DNA from 2 places in the Candidatus Brocadia sinica JPN1 genome. Region 1 is predicted to be linked to the other one. Evidence: riboswitches for the same ligand, from Rfam matches in the RefSeq annotation. Region 1 holds a riboswitch; the other holds the start of a gene.
The links. Region 1 has a riboswitch for cyclic di-GMP ahead of BROSI_RS20205 (hypothetical protein). Riboswitches for the same ligand answer to the same signal wherever they lie in the genome.
Positions count from the first base shown of each region.

Region 2: linked by a shared signal. The riboswitch ahead of BROSI_RS01110 (hypothetical protein) and the one ahead of BROSI_RS20205 (hypothetical protein) in region 1 are both predicted to bind cyclic di-GMP.

Region 1 covers NZ_BAFN01000001.1:2,149,712-2,162,172, reverse strand. The annotation lists gene BROSI_RS09700 (metallophosphoesterase) at 1-1,838, shown strand, start outside; gene BROSI_RS09695 (GMC family oxidoreductase N-terminal domain-containing protein) at 1,932-4,298, shown strand; gene BROSI_RS09690 (peroxidase family protein) at 4,450-6,873, shown strand; gene BROSI_RS09685 (thiamine pyrophosphate-binding protein) at 6,915-8,777, shown strand; gene BROSI_RS09680 (thiamine pyrophosphate-binding protein) at 8,780-10,354, shown strand; cyclic di-GMP riboswitch class I at 10,386-10,502, shown strand; gene BROSI_RS20205 (hypothetical protein) at 10,847-12,461, shown strand, end outside.
Region 2 covers NZ_BAFN01000001.1:239,470-251,930, reverse strand. The annotation lists gene purB (adenylosuccinate lyase) at 1-886, opposite strand, end outside; gene groL (chaperonin GroEL) at 1,093-2,712, opposite strand; gene groES (co-chaperone GroES) at 2,730-3,017, opposite strand; gene BROSI_RS01120 (response regulator) at 3,206-3,610, opposite strand; gene BROSI_RS01115 (UbiA-like polyprenyltransferase) at 4,222-5,115, shown strand; cyclic di-GMP riboswitch class I at 5,402-5,507, shown strand; gene BROSI_RS01110 (hypothetical protein) at 5,657-6,403, shown strand; gene BROSI_RS01105 (hypothetical protein) at 6,351-6,686, shown strand; gene BROSI_RS01100 (DUF2905 domain-containing protein) at 6,895-7,119, opposite strand; gene BROSI_RS01095 (energy-coupling factor ABC transporter permease) at 7,621-8,256, shown strand; gene BROSI_RS01090 (PDGLE domain-containing protein) at 8,283-8,597, shown strand; gene BROSI_RS01085 (class I SAM-dependent rRNA methyltransferase) at 8,602-9,564, opposite strand; gene BROSI_RS01080 (hypothetical protein) at 9,638-9,922, shown strand; gene BROSI_RS01075 (cation diffusion facilitator family transporter) at 10,152-11,003, opposite strand; gene BROSI_RS01070 (cytochrome b N-terminal domain-containing protein) at 11,341-11,916, shown strand; gene BROSI_RS01065 (cytochrome c3 family protein) at 11,964-12,461, shown strand, end outside.

The DNA of each region.
Region 1 (12,461 bases):
GAGAGATTATTCCTAGTGAGTTCCATTACAATGTAATGGGGGAGAATACCCGGTATTGGAAAATCATGGTCAGTATCGATTGTAAAAGCACAGAAGATTATGAAACTCTTCTTTTACCTCAAAAAGGAGGAAAATGCCCCCCATGTCTTTACGATCTGGTATACAGAGACCGATCAGAAAAGTGGGAGAGGGTTAACTACCATTCTGTGCAATTTGTTAAAAGCTTTGGTGAAGGCTGCAAATTCATTCAGGTTACCGATCTTCATGTTGCCACACGAAATGACGAGATACTCGATGAAGTTCTGAAAGTAAAGCATGAGAAGAAATGTGGAGACGACATCGCAAAAAGATACATTAACTTTAACCGTAACCTGAGAAAGTTTATTCAGAGAGCAAACAGTATGGCTGAGGAGGGTAATCTCGATTTTGTTGTAATTACAGGAGATTTGGTAGATTTTGCCTTTCATGGCTGGGGGGATGAAATAAATTTAGATGAAAACAATTGGAAAACTTTTATTAATATAATTACCGGCGCAGGAAAGGAAAAGGAGCGGAACAATCCCGGTATAAAAATAGCGGTTTTTACATCAACCGGGAATCACGATTGGCGTCTCCACCCTTACGATCCAAACCTTTCAAAGTACAATAGAGACAGTTTTGGCTTAACGGAAGAAGAGCTCAAACAGTATAAATACAAATCCTTTGATTCCTCTGAATATCCAGAGGATAAGAGGGTAAAATTGGCAGAAGAGATAACAAGCGATACCTTTAATAAACTGAACCTTGATGTCCTGAAAAAAACCGATAAATGGAAAATACAGTTAGAAAAGTTTCTTGCCACTGCTGTAGGAACCTGGCTCGTACGTATTTTGCCGCTTTTAGGATTGATAGGCATAGGAGAAAAGATAAATCCAATAGCAAATTACGTCTCTCATTTTGCAATTGCCGGAATTGCAGGAATAGCAACATGGGGAATTCATAAATTTATAAAATATCAGACACGTAAAATAGCTGACTTCATTATAGATAATCCCCTCCATGCCGAAGCTAGCGCCCTTCACTATTATTTCAGATATATAAACCCATACCTTGACTATGCCTTTCACTATGGAAAACATTGCTTTATAGTTATGGATACAGGATCCGACGTTTTCATCGGGCAACTTTTGGATAAGAAAGAGATTAAATATGTCAAGAAAATAAGTGTAAAGGATAATATCCTGGGAGGAGCTCCCGATTCAAAGGCATTTGACCCAGAACAGGTTTATTACAATTGGAGCCAAATAGTCTGGTTAGAAAAAGTTATGAAAGCTGTGAGCAGGAAGCCGGATGCTCATGGCAAAAATTTCATCTTTTTGCATGCCCCTCCAATCAACTCATCCGATGATGTTGATATGGATACCATGCGGGAAATTGTAAGAAAGGAAGGACCAGCGTGGGTTCCTGAAGAGGAATGTAATCTTACATACGGAACGGTTAATTATTATCTGAGCGAGTTCTTTTATCTCTGTATGGGTTACAGAGAGGGTGATCTGGTAAAACAGGACGTGGATCGTAAGTTCAAGTTAATAGACATTGTTTTTTCAGGACACGCCCACCGGAATATTGAATTTAGAATAGAGAAAGATAAAAATCATAAGATCAGGATATATCACGACAGGTACAGCGAAAATTTTAACCATGATAAGCCGTATGCATGGTGGGGGCAGAGTCCTGTAATCGTACAGACTGCCTCCTGTGCGGTGCGAAGGCTAGGCAATCAACCGCCATATTATAGACTGGTGGTTATAAACAATGGGGGGCAGATTACTGAATTCTCACATGCAAATATCCCCTAGCGCTGCGGATATGCCCCAGGCAATCTATCATGGTATCCTGCCTTTGTTAATTACTGATAAAAAGTATTAATCTTTTATACCGGGAGGAACACAATGAACGCAAAGTTATCTAATTCAATAACAGAACTGAAAGATCGTTATGGAATTATAGTCATTGGTTCAGGTTATGGTGGCTCAATAACTGCGGCAAGACTGGCATCTGCGGGATATGAAGTTTGTCTTCTCGAAAGAGGGAAAGAGTGGATACCGGGCGAGTTTCCCGACGAAATGGCTGAAGTGACTGCACAATTTCGTTCAGATAGCAATCCATTAGGGTTATATGACTATCGTGTAACTGAGGATGTTGATGTTTTCGTGGGATGTGGTCTTGGTGGGACATCTTTAATTAATGCGAACGTCATCTTTAAACCAGACGATGATGTTTTTAACAATAGCAGATGGCCGGACGAGATTCGTGAAGACCGGGATAACGGTAAACTCAATAAATATTTTGAAAAGGCGAATGACATGTTACAGGGTGCTGTCTATCCAGACAACCGTCCATCTTTGGGGAAAATAAAAGCTCATGAAAAATCAGCCAAAGACCGTCCCGGTAAATACTATAAACTGAATCTGGCAGTTAATTTTGAAAAATATAATGATGAACCCAATCATGTTGGTGTACATCAAAGACCTTGCATCTTATGTGGCGACTGCATGACCGGTTGTAACGTCCTGGCTAAGAACACATTATACATGAATTATCTTCCTTTTGCGAAAAGTCAGGGCGCATCTATTATAACGGAAATGGAAGTCAACTACATTAGTAAAGCCGATGGTGGTGGTTATTTTGTTCATTGTACTTCTCATTCAGAGGACAAAAAATCAAGGTTTATCCATGCAAATGTCGTCATTATAGCTGCCGGCGCTTTGGGTTCTACGCACATACTGTTGAATTCCCGCGATCGGGGTCTTGCTGTTTCTGATAAGATCGGGCATTATTTTTCCGGGAATGCGGACTCATTTGGGGTTGGTTACAATAGTGACCAGAGAACCGACGTGCTCGGTTTTGGCAATATCCGAGATAAACGTTCGAAGATTCAAGTCGGCCCCTTGATCCTCTCTGTTATCGATTATCGCAGGAAAGAACTGGAACTGAAAGACCGTTACATTATAGAAGAGGGTGATTTTCCAAGAGCCTTCGTAGACTTCACCCGGTACTCCATGCCAAAGATTAGTGCAGTTGCCGGCCATGATACCGATTTCAGTGTCATTGACGAGGCTTCAGAAGCCGCACGGGTGGTGAGAGATATTGCACATTATGATGTAAAAGGCGCCCTCAACCATTCAATGTTATATCTGGGAATAGGGCACGACAGCGCAGATGGCGTTATCGCAGTTGACTCTGAGGGGAAGATACGCATTCACTGGGCGGCGGCGCCGTCCAAACCAATTTTTCAAAAGATTGATGATGAAATGAAACAACTAACGAAAGCATTGGGAGGGACTTACATCAGGAATCCCAGGTGGACGCCGTTCTTTGGCAGGAATATAATTACGGTTCATCCGCTGGGAGGTTGTGCTATGGGCAAAAGTGCTGATACAGGCGTTGTTGATCATCGCGGGAGGGTCTTTGATCTGGCACAAGATACATCTGGTGCAGTTCATAATGGACTTTTTGTTGCTGATGGTTCAATGATTCCCACCTCGTTAGGAGTGAATCCGTTTTTTACAATCTCCGCTTTATCCGAACGAATCGCTAACCTGATTGTTCAGGATGCCACCGTAAATAAGAAACCAAGGGAGGGCGCCCTGCCCCCCCCGGTGATTATTTCACCTCCTCTAGGTATCGAATTTACTACGGAGATGAATGGTTATTTCAGTAAGAGTGTGACAAATGCAAAGACACCTGAGGATTTTCATAAAGCTGAAAAGCTTGGGAAACAGGAAGGGAACGATATCGGCTTCAAACTAACGGCGTATATAGACAGTGTCGATAAATTTGTGATTGAACCTGCACATGATGCTCGTGCAGAAGGTCATATAAAGATGGGCAGCATGAAACAAATGGTCGAACAAGGGCGGTTTAACTTGTTCATCAAAGACCCGCAAATACATACAAAACGCATGCTCTTTTCATTGCAATTCTTCGGCGATGATGGTCAACCCTGCTTGCTGGACGGCTATAAAGAGATGCGGGATGACCCTGATGTTGATATCTGGGAAATATGGAAAGATTATACAACCCTTTTCATTACCATTCACAAAGGGAATACAACTCGAGACCCGGTATTAGGACAAGGTATTGTTCGTATACATTTACATGATATTACCCGACAGTTAGCCACGATTCGGGTTCGTAATGGATCTAATGTCAAGACTGCATTCAGTGCTAAAAACAAATTTACCTCTTTTTTCTTTGGCGAATTATATGAAACATATATGAAAAATCTCTTACCCAGCCAACAAACTCATGGATGAGAGATACTCCTGCTTTCGTGCACACGGAGTGATAGTTTTAAAAGAGACAATGATCAGGGAAGGGAGGCCCCCACATACAGCAGATTATCTGAAATAACTTCTCCTTAAAAATCATTCATTGTATTGTAAATCTTTTACAGTGGAGAATACTATGACCCGCATATTATTAATCTCATGTATGTTTTTATCTGTTTTTATTGGATGCAAAAAACCGGAGACCGAGATAAGTGAAGAAAGATCTGTGATAGAAGATATTGCAGCCAGGTTGAATCCCAGAGTGAAACGCAATCAGGACCGCCCCTGGGTACTTTGGCAATGGTTTACGGGAACCCGTTATGATATCGCCTCACGCCAATTAACTCAAGCTGTTGGTATTGCTGCCGCATTAGGCGAGTTAGAAAAGTTCCGCATAAATCTTGTAGCCAATAATATGCACGATACCAATGGTGCATGGGGTGATCGGGGCCGGCAGACAGGAGACGAACGGCGGGTTGTCTGGAAGGCAATGCAGGATGGTTCGTCTTGTGGGGAAAGGAGCCTGAAAAATCCAGTCTACCGCGCACGAACGCTCGATGGCCGCTGCAACGATTTTGATAACCCATTGATGGGCGCCGTAGGGCAGCGGTTTGGGCGGAATGTAACCATTGAGACCGCTAATAGATCTGTCATTGATTTCCATCGCAAAGTGACTTCCTCACAGGATGCGGGCGACCCTAATCCCCGCGTTATCAGTGAACGCCTTTTAGTGAGAAAAGACCCCTTTAACCATCACGCAGCGCCATTTTTTAATCTTTGGGCCTCTGCCTGGATTCAATTTATGACTCATGATTGGTTTTCTCATACCCGTGATGGATGGAACGACAATAGCAACACCTTTTCCATTTCTGAAAGTAAATTGCAAAGCTTAGCAAAAGTTGGGCAAGGGGGTGGTTGGGAGGTGGCGCGAACTCTCCACGACGATCAAAAAGGTTTGGCTGGTTTAAAAAATATTCCCGTGGAAACATGGAAAAATACGGTGACCTTCTGGTGGGATGCCTCGCAACTTTACGGCTGGGACCAGGAAACGCAGCAAAGGGTGCTCGATCCCAAAGACAAAGCCAAATTAAAAGTGTCGGACACTGGGGTGCTCCCCTCTTACAGCGAAGTTGGACTTCATCCCCCTAAAGGCTTCCTTGACCAGGAAATATCAGCTTTTGCAGATAACTGGTGGGTGGGCCTTAGTTTGATGCACGTCATGTTTTCTAAAGAGCATAACTATATCGTTGATCAATTGCGGCAAAACGCTACCCCCCCGAGTGGGGCAGCAGCATGGAGTGATGAGGAACTCTATGATACCGCCAGGCTAATCATCTCTGCATTACTAGCCAAAATTCATACCATCGAATGGACGCCCCAACTTCTTTACAATCGGCTGGGGGACATGGCTATGCATACCAATTGGCAAGGCTTGTTGGGCAGTACCCAAGGGGATTCCCCATTTAAAGAGGAAATCATGCGCATAGCCAGGGAAGGCTCTAAAAAAGCTATCAATGACTTTACCGCTACGCTACAGGATTTTCGCAAAGATGAGTTAGTCAGCCTTGCGGTTACTGGCACCGGCGTCATGGGGATGCCAAGGGCGGAACACTTCGGGGTACCATTTACCTTAACGGAGGAATTTACTTCTGTCTATCGGCTCCATCCCACCATACCAGATTTTTTAGCAATTTATGATGCTGACGTACTTTCTCAAGGTCAAGTGCGACAATTTAGCGGCAGAGAATTAGAAAGTAAAGTGCCTGGTATAAAAACCGTTCAGAACCAAATCGCCATTGTCGATACTGTTCGGGAAGGTTCGAAACGTTTTATGCGGGGAATCGGGATCGATAGTATCGCATTATCTTTTGGCCTTACCGGCTGTGGGCAGCTCACCCTCGAAAATTTTCCCTGCTTTATGACTGAACTTGTGGTGCCTCAGGCGCCCGGAGGTAAAATTGACCTTGCTGCAATGGACATTATTCGGGATAGAGAGCGTGGGGTCCCGCGCTTTAATGAATTTCGCCGGCAACTGCAACTGAAACCTTTGAAGGATTTTACTGATTTTATCGACAAAGAGCTTGTGTGGGAAATTGAAAACAACAGATCGCGTGATTTCCGTAAAGATCCCAATCTTACCGCTGACGAACTTCAGGCAAAACAAGCAGAGCTGAAACGTCAGCAACGGCTGGTGGAAGAAATGCGCAAGGTTTATGACAGCGACATTGAAAAAGTAGATCTTCTGGTTGGTATCCTCGCCGAGTTCTCACGGCCACACGGCTTCGTGATCAGTGAAACTCAGTTTCAGGTTTTTATTTTAAACGCTTCCCGAAGGTTGTTTAGCGATCGGTTTTTTACCGAACATTATCGGCCAGAATTTTATACCCGGTGGGGATTTGACTATGTGAACACTACCAATATGGTGGATGTCATCAAACGACAATTTCCAAAGCTTCGGCCGGCACTACGTAATGTTAAAAATCCCTTTGATTTATGGGATCGGAAAAGATCTGATTTTGCTTTAGAATATCAGAAAAGAGGGGATTTTTTACAGGAATAGTGTGAAATAAATAGGTAATTTAAACTATGGGAGATTTAAACGTGGAAGATCTTTCAGGTAACGAACTCATCGCGAGAAGTCTTGTTGCTAATGGAATCAGTTATGTTTTTACTACATCTTCAGACAGACTTAGCCCTCTCAGAACATGTTTAGAAAAGAAAACGAGTATACAGGTAATTATTGCGAGAACTGAAGGGGCAGCGACCTTAATGGCAGACGGTTATATTAGGCGCTCCGGGAAGTTTGCCGTTGTATTAACGGATGACAATGGCAGATCATTATCGCAGATTTATGGAGTTGCAAATTCCTGGGCTGATAAGACCCCTTTGCTTTCTTTGTCAATTTGCAATGATGATGAAGTTGATTACAATAAAGGGTTTAACAGATACAGATTTGACCAAAATGCAGTGTATCATGAGGTTACCATTTGGAGGAAACGGATCAATACACTCGAGAGTATTCCAGACACTATAAAGAAGGGAAAGTTTGAAAGTACCAGGCATAAAAGAGGTCCGGTACATATTGACATACCTTTCGGATTATTAGAGAAAACCGTCTCTTTTGACACTACCGTATTCTCACCATCGTCTTCACCAATTACGAACGAAGCGAGGCCTATACGGCTGGCTGGGGATAAGCTTGCAATTGAAAAAGCAGCATCGAGTATTAAGAATGCAAAAAAACCTCTCATTTTTTGCGGGGGAGGAGTGAAGGTTTCTGAGGCCTATGAAGAGGTTATCCGTTTTATCGAAGCGTTTAAGATCCCTGCTGCTACAACAATGGGTGGTTTCGGCTCGATACCGTCAGATCATGAGTACTGTCTTGGCGGGCCGGCCTATACAACGGGTGAAGCCTTTCATGTCGCTATAAAAGAGGCCGACATTGTACTTGCGCTGGGAGTAAGCTTTTGTGGATTAGACGGATTTGGTCTTCCTCCTCTATGGTCTGACAAGATTAAATTTATTCATGTCAATATAGATCCGCTTCAGATTGGTCTGAATGTGTCTCCCGAGATATCAATACTGGGAGATGTCAAAACCGTTCTTAATCAATTAACAGAGCAATTGCGCTCCGAAGGTTTTAGCGGAAAGCCTGCATGGAGGTCATGGGCAAAGTATCTTTCTCATCTGAAAGAGGGCCGATATAAGAGACTTAACAAATTTATCAATAAAAAGTGGCCGGTTATACAACAGGGAAAGATCATACAAGAGCTGGGGAAAGTCATAAAGAGGGATGATCTGGTCCTGGTAGTGGATGGTGGTAACACGCCAGTTTTTTTCGCTACGCATGCGCCTTCACTGGGACCCCAGCAATCTTTTTATCCGTTTGGCATGGCAGCAATTGGTTGTGGGATACCTTACGCCATTGGGGTTCAACTGGCCTCGCCGGGGAAACGGGTTATGCTGATAAGTGGAGATGGATCATTCCTGTACCATATCCAGGAACTCGAGACCATTTGCAGGCTAAACTTACCCATTATGATAATAATCTCCAATGATTCGGCGTGGAATATGATCAGGGCTATGCAGTATTTCATGTTAGGAGGAAATTTTGTTGGCACTATGCTCCCTGACATTGATTACTCAAAAATAGCCCGTGGGTTTGGTTTGCATGCAACACGGGTGGATAAGGTCGGGGACATACTACCCGCGTACGAAAAAGGGGCAAGTGAAGGCAAAGCAGCGCTCGTTGATATTATAACTGACAAAAACAATTTTCCGGACTGTCTGGCGAGTTTCTCTCTTATTGAGTTTGATGGTTTACTGAAGCTTTTAAATCCGATTAAGGTATTAAAGAGTTCATTATTGATAATGAAATTAGGATGGAGCAAGCTGTTCTTTAATCTTACCTATATCAGAAAAGCTTTATTGAGGGTGAACATAATGGCCAAGTGGAGGTCTTAAAAATGAAAATAATCACTGGGGGGGCATTGCTTTTAGACGTACTTGTTCAATGTGGAATCAAGCATGTGTTTTCTATATCCGGAGAACACATCGGCACCGTATATGATGCATTTGAAAAATTCCCGGAAATTCATTTAACCGTTCCGCGTTGTGAAACTGCCGCAGCTCTCATGGCGTCCGGCTATACTGCTTCTACGGGATGCTCAAGCGTAGCAATGTCAACGGTAGGGGCCGGGGTCATATATGAAGTTTCAGGGCTGTCAAAGGCGTGGTTCAATTATCTGCCTGTTCTCTCTATTGCCCCACAGCTTCAAAGCTGGAAAATAAAACCTCATCAGGAAAACTTACAAGGTTGTAATCAGGATGAAATATTTTTCCCTATCACTAAATGGAATACCATCGTGTACACCTGGGAGAGAATACCTCAAATGATTTACAGGGCGTTCAGGGAGGCATGGCAAGGTATACCAGGGCCGGTACATATCGATATCCCTGTAGATATATTGTTCAGATACAAGGTACTTACAAAAAAGAAAAGGCAGAGTATAATGCCTCCGGCTGAGAGGACGATGTATAGAGGTGCCATAGCGGGAGATGCCTTTTGTCTGAAAGAAGCCTGTGAAACGATTCAAAAGTCCGAAAGGCCTATTATTATTTTAGGCCAGGGTTTTGGACGCCCCGGGCGATATCAGGGGATGAAAGAGGCTGCAAACAGACTGGGAATACCTGTTATCACTACCGTACACAGTTCCGGGGTTTTTTGTGGCGACGATTATTGTTATGCCGGGGATGCGTCATTATTCATGAATTCAACATCAGGAATGGAATTGTTGAATAAGACGGATCTTTTGATTATTGCAGGAATCGACCCTTATTCAGAACGTATTCTTTCTGCGATAAAAAATTCTTCGCATGTAAAGGGTATTGTCCAGGTAGAAATTGATCCGTCATCTTTTGCAGACAGCATTCCTAACCTTTGTCCTGTACATGCAGATCCCGGGAGTAGTTTCTCCTATTTTGAACGAGAAACGAAAACGAATAAAAACGCTTTCCGTGCCTGGAGGGATGATTTCTATAAAAATTGCGACCTATTAGCAATAGAATTGTCAAAAGAGTTTAAAGATGCAAGGGGAATATTTGCTTCACTGAAAAATATTTCTTCCAGCAATGACATCTTTATCGTCGATGGGAAAGAGTTATCACTTGCAGCATCTTGTTTTTTTAGAAAGGCCATCTATAAAAATCTTTTTATCATGGATGACCGGGACATACCAGGGGCTGGACTTCCTTTTGCGATAGGTGCAGCTATTGGTAATCCAGATAATAACGTTGTTCTTATTTGTGACAAGAATTCACTTTTTTACCATATAAGGGAGTTACAACCAGCCGTCTCAATGGGATTAGAGTTTACCATCATATGCGTGGACACTGTAAATAAGAACAATAATGTTGCAGACACGAGATTAGTATTAGAAGGCATGGACTGCCCTGTAAAGGAGATAGACCCTTTGTCAATAAAGAGGGACGATATAGTTAAGGGCAAAATCAAAAAACCTTGTGCAATGATGATAATGTAAATGATTTAAAAGTACCATCAATAAAAACACATCACGATAAAGGCAAACCCAGAGTGATCTGGGGACGCAAAGTAAAAGGGTCTTTTAGACGTACACGGACGCAGATTGCAAAAGACGATTTTACAGTAAAGACAGCCTTACTGCCGAAGATGTTTCAATGAACATTTTTGCAGTAAGGCTTTTTTGTTTTTACGAGTTAAAAACAACTATTTTTGATCTAATATCCCGCATTATACGCTCATTTAGGCGTATAATATGCCAGTGTAAGAGTATTATATGTACTAATAGCCGTAAAAGAAGACGACTGTTACTATAGATATGAAATGATGTCAGGCCAAACAACCAAATATTACATGCCGGATGAATTCAAGAATTAAATGAAAGGATGTATATGAAACGAAGATGCAAGAATTCAGCGCCAAACTGGGTGTAGTAAATGAAGACTTGTAGAAGCTTCCAGCACATCAATAAAACTTATCGAGGAGATGCTTTATGAAAGGGTTTTCATTAAAGGTAGCGGTGGTAATTATTTTTGTAACTCTTGTAGCAGTTTCCTTAAGCCTCTCAGTTCAGGTTGCAATGGCGCGGATGAGTCAGGAACCAGTGAAACAAGAACTGTCAATGAGTGGAACTTTAAGCGTTATTGGTTTTCTGGAACCATGGGAACCTTGGATGGACTCTGAAGTCCGCGTCGAGGCCAGAGATCGCTGCACGGAAAAAGAGATAGTTGAGGCAGTTTATCCTGAAGAAGTTGGCGCATTTACTCTGAAATTCGAACTTACTGCGGAAGTAAAAGAGATCTTTCATCCGGGGAATATAGAAATAAGAGCTCTTGACCGCACAGGAAAAGTCCTTGGGAATATTCGTATAGCTCCCTATAAAGATGAAGATTCCATAGCCGTAAAGCTGCGCATCATGCACCCAACAAGCGGACAAGTTTCGAAACCACCCCTTATTACGTCAAGTGACATCATTACTAAGTCGGTCTTGCAACACTTAGCGGAAAAACTCGCAAGGCTCCAGGGTGTCGATGTTCGAAATGCACGCGTCCCTCTCTCGATCATGAAGGTAATCAAGGAAATAAACGAGATCAGTCAATTTTCTGCACGCAGCCTCGCTGGAGACAAAGACGCTGAAGAATCGCTACGCCGGGTATTAAGTGCTTTTCCATTCACTAGCCCAGGCGGTGCTCCGGGGGTGTTAGGCCGGATCGAGGATATGAGTAAAATGGGACTCATCGATGCACTGGGAGAACTGCAACCTGTGAGAGGCTGTGGTCCTATTCTTCAGCGTACCGCCAAGGTTCTCGAAGGTGCCTTTCGTCTAGACTTCAAAGAACGGAATCAAGATGCAAGATGGACAAGACAGGCGCGGGCCTATGTCCGTGATCGAATGCAGGATATCTCTTTTTACAACGACTTGGCAGATCGGGCGTTTCGTGAATTCGAAGGCCCTTTTGGTGTCTTTCCTGGTGACGATGGACTTACAACTTTCATCCTTCCACCTGGACCACCTAAAGGATTCCCTCCCGAACCGGAGCCAGGTCCGGACGATGGATTCGAACCCAGTCCATGCGAGCAGATCAACGACCTGTGCCTGGGCTTGTACGGGGAAGTCCTGGCCGCTCAGCTCCGCGACGAATTTACCGACCTGATCGCCTCGGTCGAGCCAAATTGCCTCTGTAGCAATTATGATCCGAATCAAGTGCTCGTAGCCCGACCGCAGCCTGGACGCTTCTTCCCAATCACAATACCTCCCAAGCCCCAAATACCGCCTACCCTGCCAACCGGGGTCTTGCTGTATTTCGGAGATCAAGTCATCACACCAATCTCTGTTCAACCGACTGAGATCCGTTTCCGCATACCTTCCAAAAAACCTCCGAAACCACAAATACCACCAACAAAGGCGCATACAGGCCCTGTCTATCTAAGAGCGCTCGGCTCCCTTCCATCAGAAGCGAGCCGAAGGCTGGCGGATACCTGCGGCCTTGCTATGCCCGAACTTCCTGCCGAAATTCTCATGGATAGATCTCCCGCCGCAGCGGTTAGCATTATTTACCCACCTGTCATCGATTTCTTCCGGTCATCAGTCCATCGGGCGGAAGCCT
Region 2 (12,461 bases), 1.9 Mb from region 1:
GGTTCCTCTTATAAGCCATGGCCGATGAACCAATCTGCTCTTCCCCAAATGGCTCTTCTACCTCTTTCAGATGCTGAAGTAATCTCATATCATTCGAAAACTTATGGGAAGATTGTGCTATACCTGTTAAGCCAAAAGCTATCTGGCTGTCAATTTTCCGGCTGTACGTTTGTCCTGTTACAGGATAATAACTATCAAATCCCATTTTCTTTGTGACGAGTTCGTCCAGTCTTTTAACCTTTTCAGCATCATTATGAAAGAGCGACAGAAAGCTGGCTTGTGTACCCGTGGTGCCCTTTACCCCATGAAACCGTAAACCCCTGATCTTCGTTTCTATTTCTTCGATATCGAAAATGTAATCCTGTGTCCATAAACAAATACGTTTTCCTAACGTTGTTGGCTGGGCCGGCTGGAAATGAGTAAAACTCAAGGTTGCAAGGTCTTTGTATTTGACAGCTTGATTTGAAAGGACGCTTACAATGTTTACCAGCTTTGCAAGTACCATATGTAATCCTTCCTTCATCTGTATGAGGTCGGTATTATCCTGCACGTAAGCGCTGGTCGCTCCGAGATGGATAATTGGCCTTGCCTTCGGACACTGTTCGCCATAGGCGTGGATATGTGACATAACATCGTGTCTGAGTTTCCTCTCATACACTTTTGCAGTATCAAAGTTGATCGTGTCCTGAAAGCGTCGCATTTCATCAATCTGGTCGCTGGTAATAGTTCGTAACCCAAGTTCTTGCTGCGCCTCAGCAAGCGCAATCCAGAGTTTCCGCCAAGTGCTAAATTTATGTTGATCAGAAAAGATAAAGCACATCTCTTTACTGGCATATCGTTCAGAAAGTGGCGATTGATATTTGTTGTAATGATTGATTGAAGGCATAATTTAAAAAGAATCCTTTAGTAATTTGTCCGTATTTTAATCATAAACGTATGAAAATCAATCTAAAATAAAAAAGGCGTTGACCGTTTAAGTGCAACGCCTTTTTATAGAAATTTCTGTTCTCAGGCACAGATAACAGGCTATGAAAATTTATAACGATAAAATATTATCTGCATTTACCTGAGAAACCCGTATCCGCATGAAAATCAATGCCTATGTCCGCACGGAGCAGCCCCTGCCTCTTCTTTCTCCTCTGGTATTTCACCAATGACAGCATTGGTCGTTAAGAGCAGGGTGGCAATGCTTGCGCCATTTTGTAACGCTACTTTTACAACCTTTGCGGCATCAACGATACCAGATTTGACCATGTCGGTATATCTTTCCCCAAAAGCGTCGTAGCCATAATTGCCGGTGCCTTCCTTTACCTTTTGCAGGATAACAGCGCCTTCCAGTCCGGCATTCTCGGCGATCAGCTGGATTGGCCTTTCTACAGCCGTTCTGACAATATTTACGCCAATTTTTTCATCGCCTTTGACCGATATGGCGTCCAATACCTTCGACGCCCTTATCAGGGCAACTCCGCCTCCCGGCAAGATACCTTCTTCAACTGCCGCCCTGGTGGCCTGAACTGCGTCCTCAACGCGGTATTTCTTTTCCTTCATTTCTGCCTCTGTGGCAGCTCCGACATTAATCTGCGCAATTCCACCAGAGAGTTTTGCAAGCCGTTCCTGCAATTTTTCACGATCATAATCAGAGGTAGTTGTATCAATCTCTGCCTTGATCTGAGAAATCCTTCCTTGAATTTCATTTTTATCACCAGCCCCCTCAATGATTGTTGTTGTATCCTTGTCAATAACCACCTTCTTTGCTCTGCCGAGATCGCTGAGTTGTACGCTGGAAAGTTGTATGCCTAAATCTTCAAACAGGGCTTTGGCTCCTGTCAAAGCGGCAATATCACCCAATATCGCCTTCCTTCTGTCACCAAACCCCGGCGCCTTAACTGCAACACATTGCAGGGTTCCCCGGAGTTTGTTGACTACGAGGGTACTGAGCACTTCCCCTTCTGCATCTTCCGCAATGACAATTAACGCCCTGCCTGATTTGGCAATCTTTTCCAATAATGGAACAAGGTCTTTAATGGCAGACAATTTCTTTTCGTGTATCAGGATATAGGGGTTCTCAAATATTGCCTCCATGGTTTCGGGTGAGGTTACAAAATAGGGAGACAAATACCCCTTATCGAATTGCATTCCTTCCACGACATCAACAGAGGTTTTCAGACTTTTCCCCTCTTCCACCGTTATAACACCGTCTTTGCCGACCTTTTCCATGGCATCTGCTATTTGGTTGCCAATCTCTTCATCATTGTTACCGGCGATTGTGGCAATTTGCGCAATCTCTTTTTTGCCTGATATTTTAATGCTCATCCTGGTTAATTCTTTTATCAGGGCATCCACGGCCTTTTCTATCCCGTGCTTAATATCTACAGGATTTGCGCCTGCCGTAATATTTTTGAGGCCTTCCTCAAAAATAGCTTCCGCTAAAAGCGTTGCCGTAGAGGTGCCATCGCCTACCATATCGTTTGTTTTGGAGGCAGCCTCTTTGACCATTTTAGCTCCCATATCTTCATACGGGTCTTCCAGTTCAATTTCCTTTGCAACGGTAACACCGTCGTTGACTATAGCCGGGGAACCAAAACCCTTTTCAATGACGACATTGCGGCCTTTCGGTCCTAACGTAACCTTAACGGCTTGAGCCAGCTTCTTGATGCCCTTTTTTATAGACTCACTGGCGTCATACCCATAGATAATCTTTTTTGCAGCCATCACTACCTCCTGAAATATTAGTCAATTACAGCCAAAATATCATCTTCAGACATCAGCAGATATTCTTCGCCATCAATCTTCACTTCGGTGCCACCGTAAGAACTGAATAGTACCCGGTCACCCTTCGCAACCTGAAACTTTGCCCGCTCCCCGCTCTTTAATAATCTCCCGTCTCCAAGGGCAACAATCTTACCTTCCCTCGGTTTTTCTTTTGCCGTATCGGGTAATAAAATACCGCCCGCAGTCTTTCCTTCCGCTTCAACCCTCTTTATTAATATCTTCTCACCTAATGGCCTTACATTCATATCTCAAATCACTCCTTTCTTTAAACGTCCTAAATACGCTGACATGAATCCGTCATTGAGAGGACATCCGCTTTGCTCAGTATAAACTCCGCGAAGCAATCTCAAGACTGTGATTGCTTCGCCGTTCCTCTTGGCAATGACAACTTTTCTTTTAGCCTTTACCCTCGAATAAATGCGGACCTGATGAATTATTTCCAATAGTATTTCGCAATAACCTGCTCTACGGAATCCCGTAATATATTGATGTTAATCGGTTTTGGTATCAGGGTATACACATCCTCGCTTATAAGATCAATTTGAAGCTCCTTTGTTATTTCGCCCGACATAAAAATGCAAGGAATGGCAAGACTAATCTCCTTTTTTATAATCTTAAATGTTTCAAGTCCGCTATAATCAGGAAGGTGTACATCCAAAATGAGAAGATGTACCTCTTCCGTCTTGGCTATCTTAACCGCCTCTCGTCCACAACTGGCAAGATATGTTGTGTAACCCTTCGGTTTAAATACGTCTTTTATACTATCACGGCATGATTCATCGTCATCCGTTATAAGAACTGAATAATGCCCCGCGCGTGGATCTAACAATGCCATCATAATTGAATCCTCACTCAATTTTGAGAAAACATAAACTCTGACAGAGCAAATAATATACCAACAAAATCTTCTCACATTTTCAAAAGATGTACATCCTGTTTTCACTCGGGTAATCAGATGATTGCGTTCAATACAAAAAATCTCTATTAATTTATAGAGTAATTAGTTATGACTCACTTAATTTTTGACTTAATTTTAATTGTACAAATTTTTTTTTCCTTGGCAACACGATTTTATCGTTGTCATTATGACACTTTTGAGGTAAATAAATTCTTATTGCTGCCACTCTGACAGATACGCCGGCCATAAGGCATAATTACATCCCGACTACGTCCTTGATTAATACATCGTTTGTTCCTATAATCTCCAATTTGATAATCTATACCGGGCGCGGGCAAACGGAGTTTGTCCGTGCTGGGCTTGAAGCATTAACTTTCTGCAACGCCCTTATACATCTCCTTTCGAGAGGATACTAGAAAAGTCCCGTCCCGGCAGGGGACTACCCCGTGAGCCCAGTCGAACGATTCAGGGGGGTGGGATTTATCTTATTATAAAAAAGCCGCCAAAAGTGTTAAATGTAATCGTCCCCTAAAAGTTACGATAAGCGCATTATGAGTGAAACACACAAAGTCAAAATGGGGTTTTCGTATCTGCTGAAAAAGATTACTTCGATATTCGATTTAATCAAATTCAGTCATACCATATTTTCCTTTCCCTTTGCCGTGATGAGCGCATTTCTAGCGGCAGGCGGCATGCCAGGACTGAAACAATTACTGCTCATCCTTGCGGCGCTGATAGCAGCAAGGAGCGCCGCCATGTCGTTCAACCGGCTGGTTGACACCTCATACGACATTCACAATCCACGTACCGCATATCGTGTCGAACTGCAGAAGAAAATCGGAAGAAAGTACGTATGGATATTCACCTTCTTGTGCGTCATTCTTTTCATTATTTGTGCATGGTTACTCAATCGGCTGGCCTTTTATATGTCTCCGCTGGCCATCCTTGTCGTCTTCGGGTATTCGTACACAAAGCGGTTTACCCATTTGTCTCATTTTGTGCTGGGCATTGCATTAGGGCTGTCACCCCTTGGCGCATGGGTAGGGATTCAGGGAACGCTGGCGGCTCCCCCTTTCCTGCTGAGTCTTGCCGTTGTATTGTGGACGGCGGGATTCGATATTATTTATGCCTGTCAGGACGTGGAACATGACATAAAATCGGGATTATATTCCCTTCCGAAGAAATTAGGCATTAAGGGGGCGCTAATACTTTCTGCCGTATTACATCTTTTCATGGTAGGGGTGCTGCTGGCAGTATCCCGATACACAGATTTAGGTATTCTGTATACGATCGGGGTATGTATCGTTGCCGCTTTGCTTATTTATGAACATTCCCTCGTCAGGCCAAAAGATCTATCAAAAATCAATACAGCCTTTTTTACCGTGAATGGAATTATCAGTGTCGGCCTGATGGGCATAACCTTACTAGATATCTTTGTGAGATAAGTTTGGATTTAGGGAAGGGGGGGTAAAAATGGTACGAGGAAGTTAAAAACAATAGTCTGGTACGTCGGAAATGGCATATCATATCAATGTGTCATGGCACACTTGTGTGACGTCACACTTCTGTGTCACAACACACTTTTTTCATTTTCTTTGGATAAATCGATTGCTATTTATACCTGTCATGTTATAGTTATAAGTTATTAATAAACATTGTTTTATGGAATAATTAATTTAAAGTCCACTTCTGTGTTTATATTCTGGCGTTTGTTTTGCTCCTACTAAATTGTTACGACAAAGGTAAACCCTGAGTGATCAGGGGGGCGCAAAGTAAAGGGTCTTTAAACTATTTTCCTGCAAACGCAGGAAAATAGAAAGATAGCCTTACTGCCGAAGACGTTTTTTTCCAAAGATCGTCTTTTGCAGTAAGGCTTTTTTTTGAGTACGGGAGGTGAATACGGAAATCAATTTTCGTATCAGGTAAGATTTATGATAATGTAGACAAGAAAGAAGTCATTTTTGTGGATAACAAAAAGAGGAGAAAATGATGAATCGTTTATGGATGGAAGTCGCAGTATGCAGGTGGTGGAAAATAGGACTTTTAAGTGTTTTATGTTTAGCCGGATGGTCCGGATGGGTAAAGGCAGACTCATTGGGATTGAGCTTTGAGGCGAGGGTGACATGCCAGAGGTCAATAGAAGAGGTCTACTGGAAACATACGATATGGCCTGAGGAAAATACCTCCCCGAAACCACCACTGAGCGAGGTTATATTTGAAGATGAACTGAGAAAGAAGGTGGAGGAGACGCTGAGGATGTCAAAGGCTCTGGAGGTTATCTGGAAGCAGCCGGTCGATGGGTATCAGCTCCAGGCGGAAATGGAGCGAATGGCAGAGACAACCCGGAACCCTGAGATATTACGTGAACTATGGTCGGCGCTAGGTAATGATCTACAGTTGATAGCAGAGTGTCTGGCAAGACCCTTGTTAATGGAAAGGCTTAATACACGAATAGAGGACATGAAGGGGATGGGAGGGGAATGCCGTGAGGTGGAATGGAGGAAAGGGACAAATCTAGGAGAAGAGGCAACGGAGAACAGGAGTGGAGACGTCCTGGAACTGTCAGAGGATGAGTGGCAGGAGGCGATTGGAAAGTTGGCTGAGGCTTTTTGGAGGGGAGGAACAGGATATACCGTTGCGTCGTGTAAGCGCATTACAGGAGTATGGGGAGAGGTTTTATGTGATGGAGGTATTGAGGAAAGGGTCAGATCGAGTAAAGGTAGCCGTTGTTGAGTGGAAAAAGAAAGGGTTTGATGAGTGGTGGGTACGGATGGGTGAGCGGTTTGCCCCTGAGGTGGAAGGTGAGGCATTTACCTGTCGTTTCCTGAAATTGCAGCAGGAGCCCCCCCTACCCTATGCGCTCAACACCTGGTCTGCAATGCCTACGGGGGCAGCCCCCACTGCCCGATACTGGCACACTGCGGTGTGGACGGGCACGCAGATGATTGTGTGTGGGGGTACTAGGACTGATGGCTCTAATAATAATCTCAGCACCGGTGGACACTATACTCCATGAGAACTGATGCAGTGTCCAATTACAAAGGCCAAAACATGCAGAGAGGTTTGGTTAAAGTTCAACCCCCTCCCCTGATACATCAATACCAGGGGAGGGGAAAGCTTATGGAAAGGTTTATATAGCCGGAAATTCCAAAAAATGAAGGACCAATTTAACTGTATGTATTTATTCTCCTTTTTGCAGTCTGAATTCTAACTCCTCGTCTGTTTTATCTTCTGCTCAATAACCACATGATCAGGGAAAAGATGATACTGATGATGATGCAGGTGGTGATGGGAAAGTAGAAACTAAAGTTTTTCTTTTGGATGGCAATGTCGCCAGGAAGTCTGCCTATAAAGGGGATCTTACCCCCGATTACAAACAGCCCACCTACGATAATCATAATAATGCCCAGGCCTATGAAAATCTTGCCGAATGTGCTCAATTCACCCATAACGCGTACCTCCAGTTTCTTAACTTTCTCAATAGGATATTAAATTCGGTCTTCAGCGACTGATAAATACGAAATTTCATGAGAGGTGTCAACCCCCTTCATCCCCGCCAGCGGGGGACAATTGGTTGTCCCCCTCCGTGAGGGAAAACCTCCCCTTTATCCCCTTCTAGAGAGGGACAGGGGGAGGAAATATTTGTTTGAAATTCCTTATATCAAGTCAAGCACGGACAAACTGAGTTTATCGTTCGACTGAACGCTCACGATGAGGTCCATGCCACCCAAAAATCGGCTTAATTATCTCCACCAATAATTTAAACAAACATATTCCTTGCATGCAAATCTAATCCGCAGTAGAATCCGTTTTACAGTATCTAAATTCTGCAAATGATTTTCGCTATGCGAAAATCATTTGCAGAATTTAGGTGTAACTATTGTTCCATTTTGCTATATACATTCAGAAACAAATTATAGGATAAGTTGAGTCTTAGGAAAGACGATTGAATGCATATCCCTGACGGATTTCTGGACACGAAGACGTGGATTGGGATGGGCGGTATTTCTTGTTTATTTATTGGTATCGCTGTCCGGAAGGCAAATCAGAGAATTTCGGAGAAACACATCCCCTTATTGGGTGTCATGGCGGCCTTTGTCTTTGCAGCTCAAATGTTCAACTTTCCCGTAGGCGGCGGGACGAGCGGTCATTTCATGGGCGCTACCCTGACCGCCATTCTGCTTGGTCCATGGGCATCTGTACTTATCATGACTACGGTGCTTACCACCCAGTGTCTCGTCTTTCAGGACGGGGGGCTCACTGCTTTGGGGGCGAATATATTCAATATGGGCATTGTGGGGGGATTTTTCGGATACTACATCCATGGCATTGTTCAGTTTTTTGTTCAGGGCAAAAAAGGTATTTTTATCGGCGGTTTTACGGCGGCATGGTGCTCTCTTGTCCTGTCGGCAGTCTGCTGTGCCATTGAAGTAAGCATTTCCGGCACGATGCCTCTGAAGATCGTTGCGCCGGCCATGGCAGGTATTCATGCCATGATTGGTATTGGAGAAGGACTTATTACCGTTGCTGCGTTAAACCTGCTTTCGAAGGTAAGACCGGATCTATTGCAATTGCCAAAATTATAGCATATAAAGGAGAACTGCAAGTTTTTATGAATCTATCCAAAAAAAATATCGTGTTGTTTCTCATCTTTGGTTTATCCTTCATCGTCGGACTGATATTCCTTATTATTCCGTTTGTTTCGGAGATGCCCGATGGGCTTGAAAAAGTGTCGGAAGAGACCATGGGATTTTTAAAAAAAGATGATTTCAAGCCCATACTGAAGGCTCCTATGCCTGATTACACAATGCCAGCCGCAAAACAGAGATTCAACAGACAGTATGCCGGCATTATCGGGGTATTTATTGTATTCGGAGTAACGGTTTTTGTTGGATACATACTGAAAAAACGGCGCAAAAATCTGTAGGTCTTCAGCAGGTAAGCATGACAAACTTTAGATAGGGCTCCGGGAGATGTATTCCATCGATGGGAAAGTCTAAACCTTGCGATGAAACACCGACAAGCTTGTACGACTTTGAGGTAAAGTTCTTTACCTTCTGGAATAACTGGAAAAATTTTGAGAAGTTCATTTTGGCTATGTTTGTGGAAAAGACCAGGATTCCATCCTCACGAAGAAGACCGAGTCCCTGTCCAATTAATTTCGGAAAATCTTTTTCTACAGCAAATATCGTTGTTTTGCCAGTGGAAAAACTCGGGGGATCGATAATAATCATATCAAATGTCCGCCCCTTTTTTTGAAATCTTCTGATCCAATCCCAGACATCCCCCATAATAAACTCATGGTTGTTAACGTCGATTTGATTCAGAATGAAATTCTTTTTGCTCCATTCTATTGCTTTCCTGGACAAGTCTACATTGACTGTCCTTGCAGCGCCTCCAAGACTTGCGTAGACCGAAAAGGAGGAGGTATAGCAAAAGCAATTTAATACCTCCTTGCCTTTAGCCAGGGATTGTACCTTTCTTCTATTATCCCGCTGATCTAAAAACAGCCCGGTTCCACCACCCTCATGAAATGATATATCAAATTTTATCCCGTTTTCCAGCGCCAAAAAATCCTTAGGAATTTCCGTACCGTAAACAGAATATGTTTTAATATCTTCGCCCTTTAATCGTATCTTTGCTGTAATATTTTCCGGTGTTGTTGTTTCTTTGAGGGCATGATAAATACCATTTTTTGCGCGCTCTTCGTATGGTTGAAAATATTGCACCAGGATATTTTTACCATAGATATCTATAGTTACCTCAGGCAGGGTATCTCCATAAGAATTTACCAACCTATATGCATTTGTCGTGGTGTGATTTATATATTTTCTTCTTAATGACCATGCTTTATGAATAATTGAGTTATAGGGCAGCATTTTTATTTGGAACAAAATAATTTATTATCCTGTTTATTAGTTCGTAAATTTTTGATTGATTGTTGTAACTCTTCAGGAGGTTGAATGCATGAGAACAAAAACATTTTTTGTATGTCCCGGTTGCGGTAACAATAAGGAATTTAAACTTTTTACAAGTAACTTTCAGGTTATTAAACAATCCCCTGAGCAGGGCATCAGGACCGAGGAAAGCAATATTCTCCCCAGCCTGAGACAAAACGATAACTACATTGAATGTCAGCATTGTTTTCAAAGGTTTGATTATGACAATGCCGCAACTATCGGCAGAAAATATATTCAAACAACACAAAGACTCCGAAATGGCGTTACATCCGACACGGTGTCTCATCCCTAGAGATGAGACACCCTCCTTTCTCATCCCAAAGGGTGATTTAATTAGGCTTTCGGCAACTGAAAATATCTATTTTCGCAATAGCAGTCCACCCCATTCACCCCGCCAGCGGGGAGACAGTTGTTTGTCCCCTTCAGCACGGGGATTAAGGGGGAGGATTTTTGTTTGAAATTCCTATACATTCAAATCAGACCCTTGGTTCCGCTCGGAATTACATCACATTGTGTACTCTTTATATCGGATCTATATGCACAAATGCCTTATGGATGCTTTCGACAGACTCTACTGCCCGTTGGACATTTTTCCCAATGTCGTGTGCTTGTGTCATTGTTAAGGACTGGTCTAAAGTTATATGAATTTCAACATGAATGTAATTGCCCACATAATGCGCACGGACGTCATGAATTCCCATGACACCGGCAACAGCGCCTGCCTTCTTTTTAATTTCTTCCATGATACTGGATTCTGGTTGTCTGCCCATAAGGTAATCGATGTTTTGCACACCGATCTTGTACCCTGAATAGATAATCCAGAAACTGATGAGGATTGCCGCAATATCATCCATTTGCGGGTATCCATAAAGTCCAAAGATAACCCCCACAAGGGCGGTCGTGGATATATATACATCGTTTCTGCTGTCGATAGAGCTTGCCAGCAATGCGGGGCTATTAATTGAACGACTTACCTTTTTAAAGTAGGTGGACATGATCAGCTTCATGCCTATGGATATCATGAGCGTTACAATCGCAGGAATACCGGTTTTATGCACATGTGTCTCCATCAGCTTGAGCACAGAGGTGTGCAGGATTTCAAATCCTAAGATACCCGCAAAGATGGCCACAATCAAACCTGCTATCGGCTCTGCCCGATGGTGACCGAAAGGATGTCCCTCATCTGCCTGTTTGGAAGAAGTTTTTACGGCAAAGAATATGATTACTGAGGCAATAATATCGGTAAGGGAGTTAACGGCATCTGAAATAATGGCAAGGCTGTTCGACATTATGCCGGCAGTAGTCTTGATAACAAACAAAAAGATATTGCAAATGATCAGGACAATCGTTGCCTGGCGACCTCTGTTTTTCATGATACCCGTCGTCACTTTTAACCCATTCTATGTAAGTCTTACAAAGCGATTTTGTAATATTTACAAGATTCCGAAAGGAAATACAACCAAATACTTTTCCAGGAAAAATATTTTCTTCTTCCAAGCTTCTCCTGGCTTGACTTTTTCCTGTTATTAATAAGAAGATGATAAATTCGGCATTTATGTTGCTATTAACGATACGGGGGGTGGATAATTTCGTTATCACTATTTGCAGTCAATTTAACGAGTTGACTCGTAGAGATTTTGACAACCGTATTTAAACGGTTGCAGATTATGAATGTCAGTCCATGAACTTCGAACATTCGGGAATGAAAAAATGAGCAATAAAAAAACTGAAGCCGTGAGTATCGAGGCGGAAAATACGAGCATAGTGAAAGAACTCATAGAAACCAATATTACCAGAAAGTTGATTCCCAAAGGGTTGAGCTGGTTTGGATGCATGGGGGGGTTGTCACTGTTCGCGTTTATAGTACAGGCAGTTACGGGAATATTTCTTGTGTTTCATTTTATTCCCAGTGAAAGAGACGCATTGGCCAGTATGCAAAATATAATGCATAGTGTTCCTTATGGATGGCTTATCCAGCGCATACATGCAGTTGGACCTAATATTATGCTTGGAATGGTGTTCAGTCACATGCTCCGTATTCTCTTTAAAGGGATTTACCGGCACCCGCGAGAGTTGCACTGGGTATCAGGCGCATGCCTACTTATATTGACCGTATTCATTTATTTCACAGGGACTTTGCTGTCGGTGGGGAACATAAACAAGCACTCAACCATGCTAACATACCTATATGCCACGCATGTAGCAGGTATACCGCTGATTATGGGTTTATTTATGGGCATGCATTTCTTTATGGTGAGAACAACAGGGATTTGTGAACAACTATAATAGCACGATTGTCTTAGTAATTCGGATACCCTTGGCACTTAAACACCATGTTTGATGAAGTAAGAAGATTAAATAAAAAACATACTATCAAACTTGCAATATCTTCAGCAGTGGCGATAGGGATTGTCCTTGTCGTCATGTTCACTACGGTAACAAGTCCGAAACAAAGGCAATTTTGTATCAACTGCCACAGCAATACTTCGTTAAATATTAGTTGTAAAAAATCATCATTGAAGGACATTGCCTGCGGTGAGTGTCATCATCATGAAAATAAGGACGCCATAGCGATGGGGGTAGAAATAAATGATGAGTATTGTACAGCAGAATCATGTCATCCTTTGAGCAAATTGTCAGCTAAGTCTCTTCAATATAGAAAGATTACACCTTTTGAACACAAGACACATACAAGAGAGTTTTCTGATACATTTCGGCTGAAATGTACTTCTTGCCACGCGAACCTCGGCAGAGAGAGACATTTTGAACTGGATACAAAGACATGCAATGTGTGCCATTTTACCAGTACGCTGAAATATCCCGATACACAG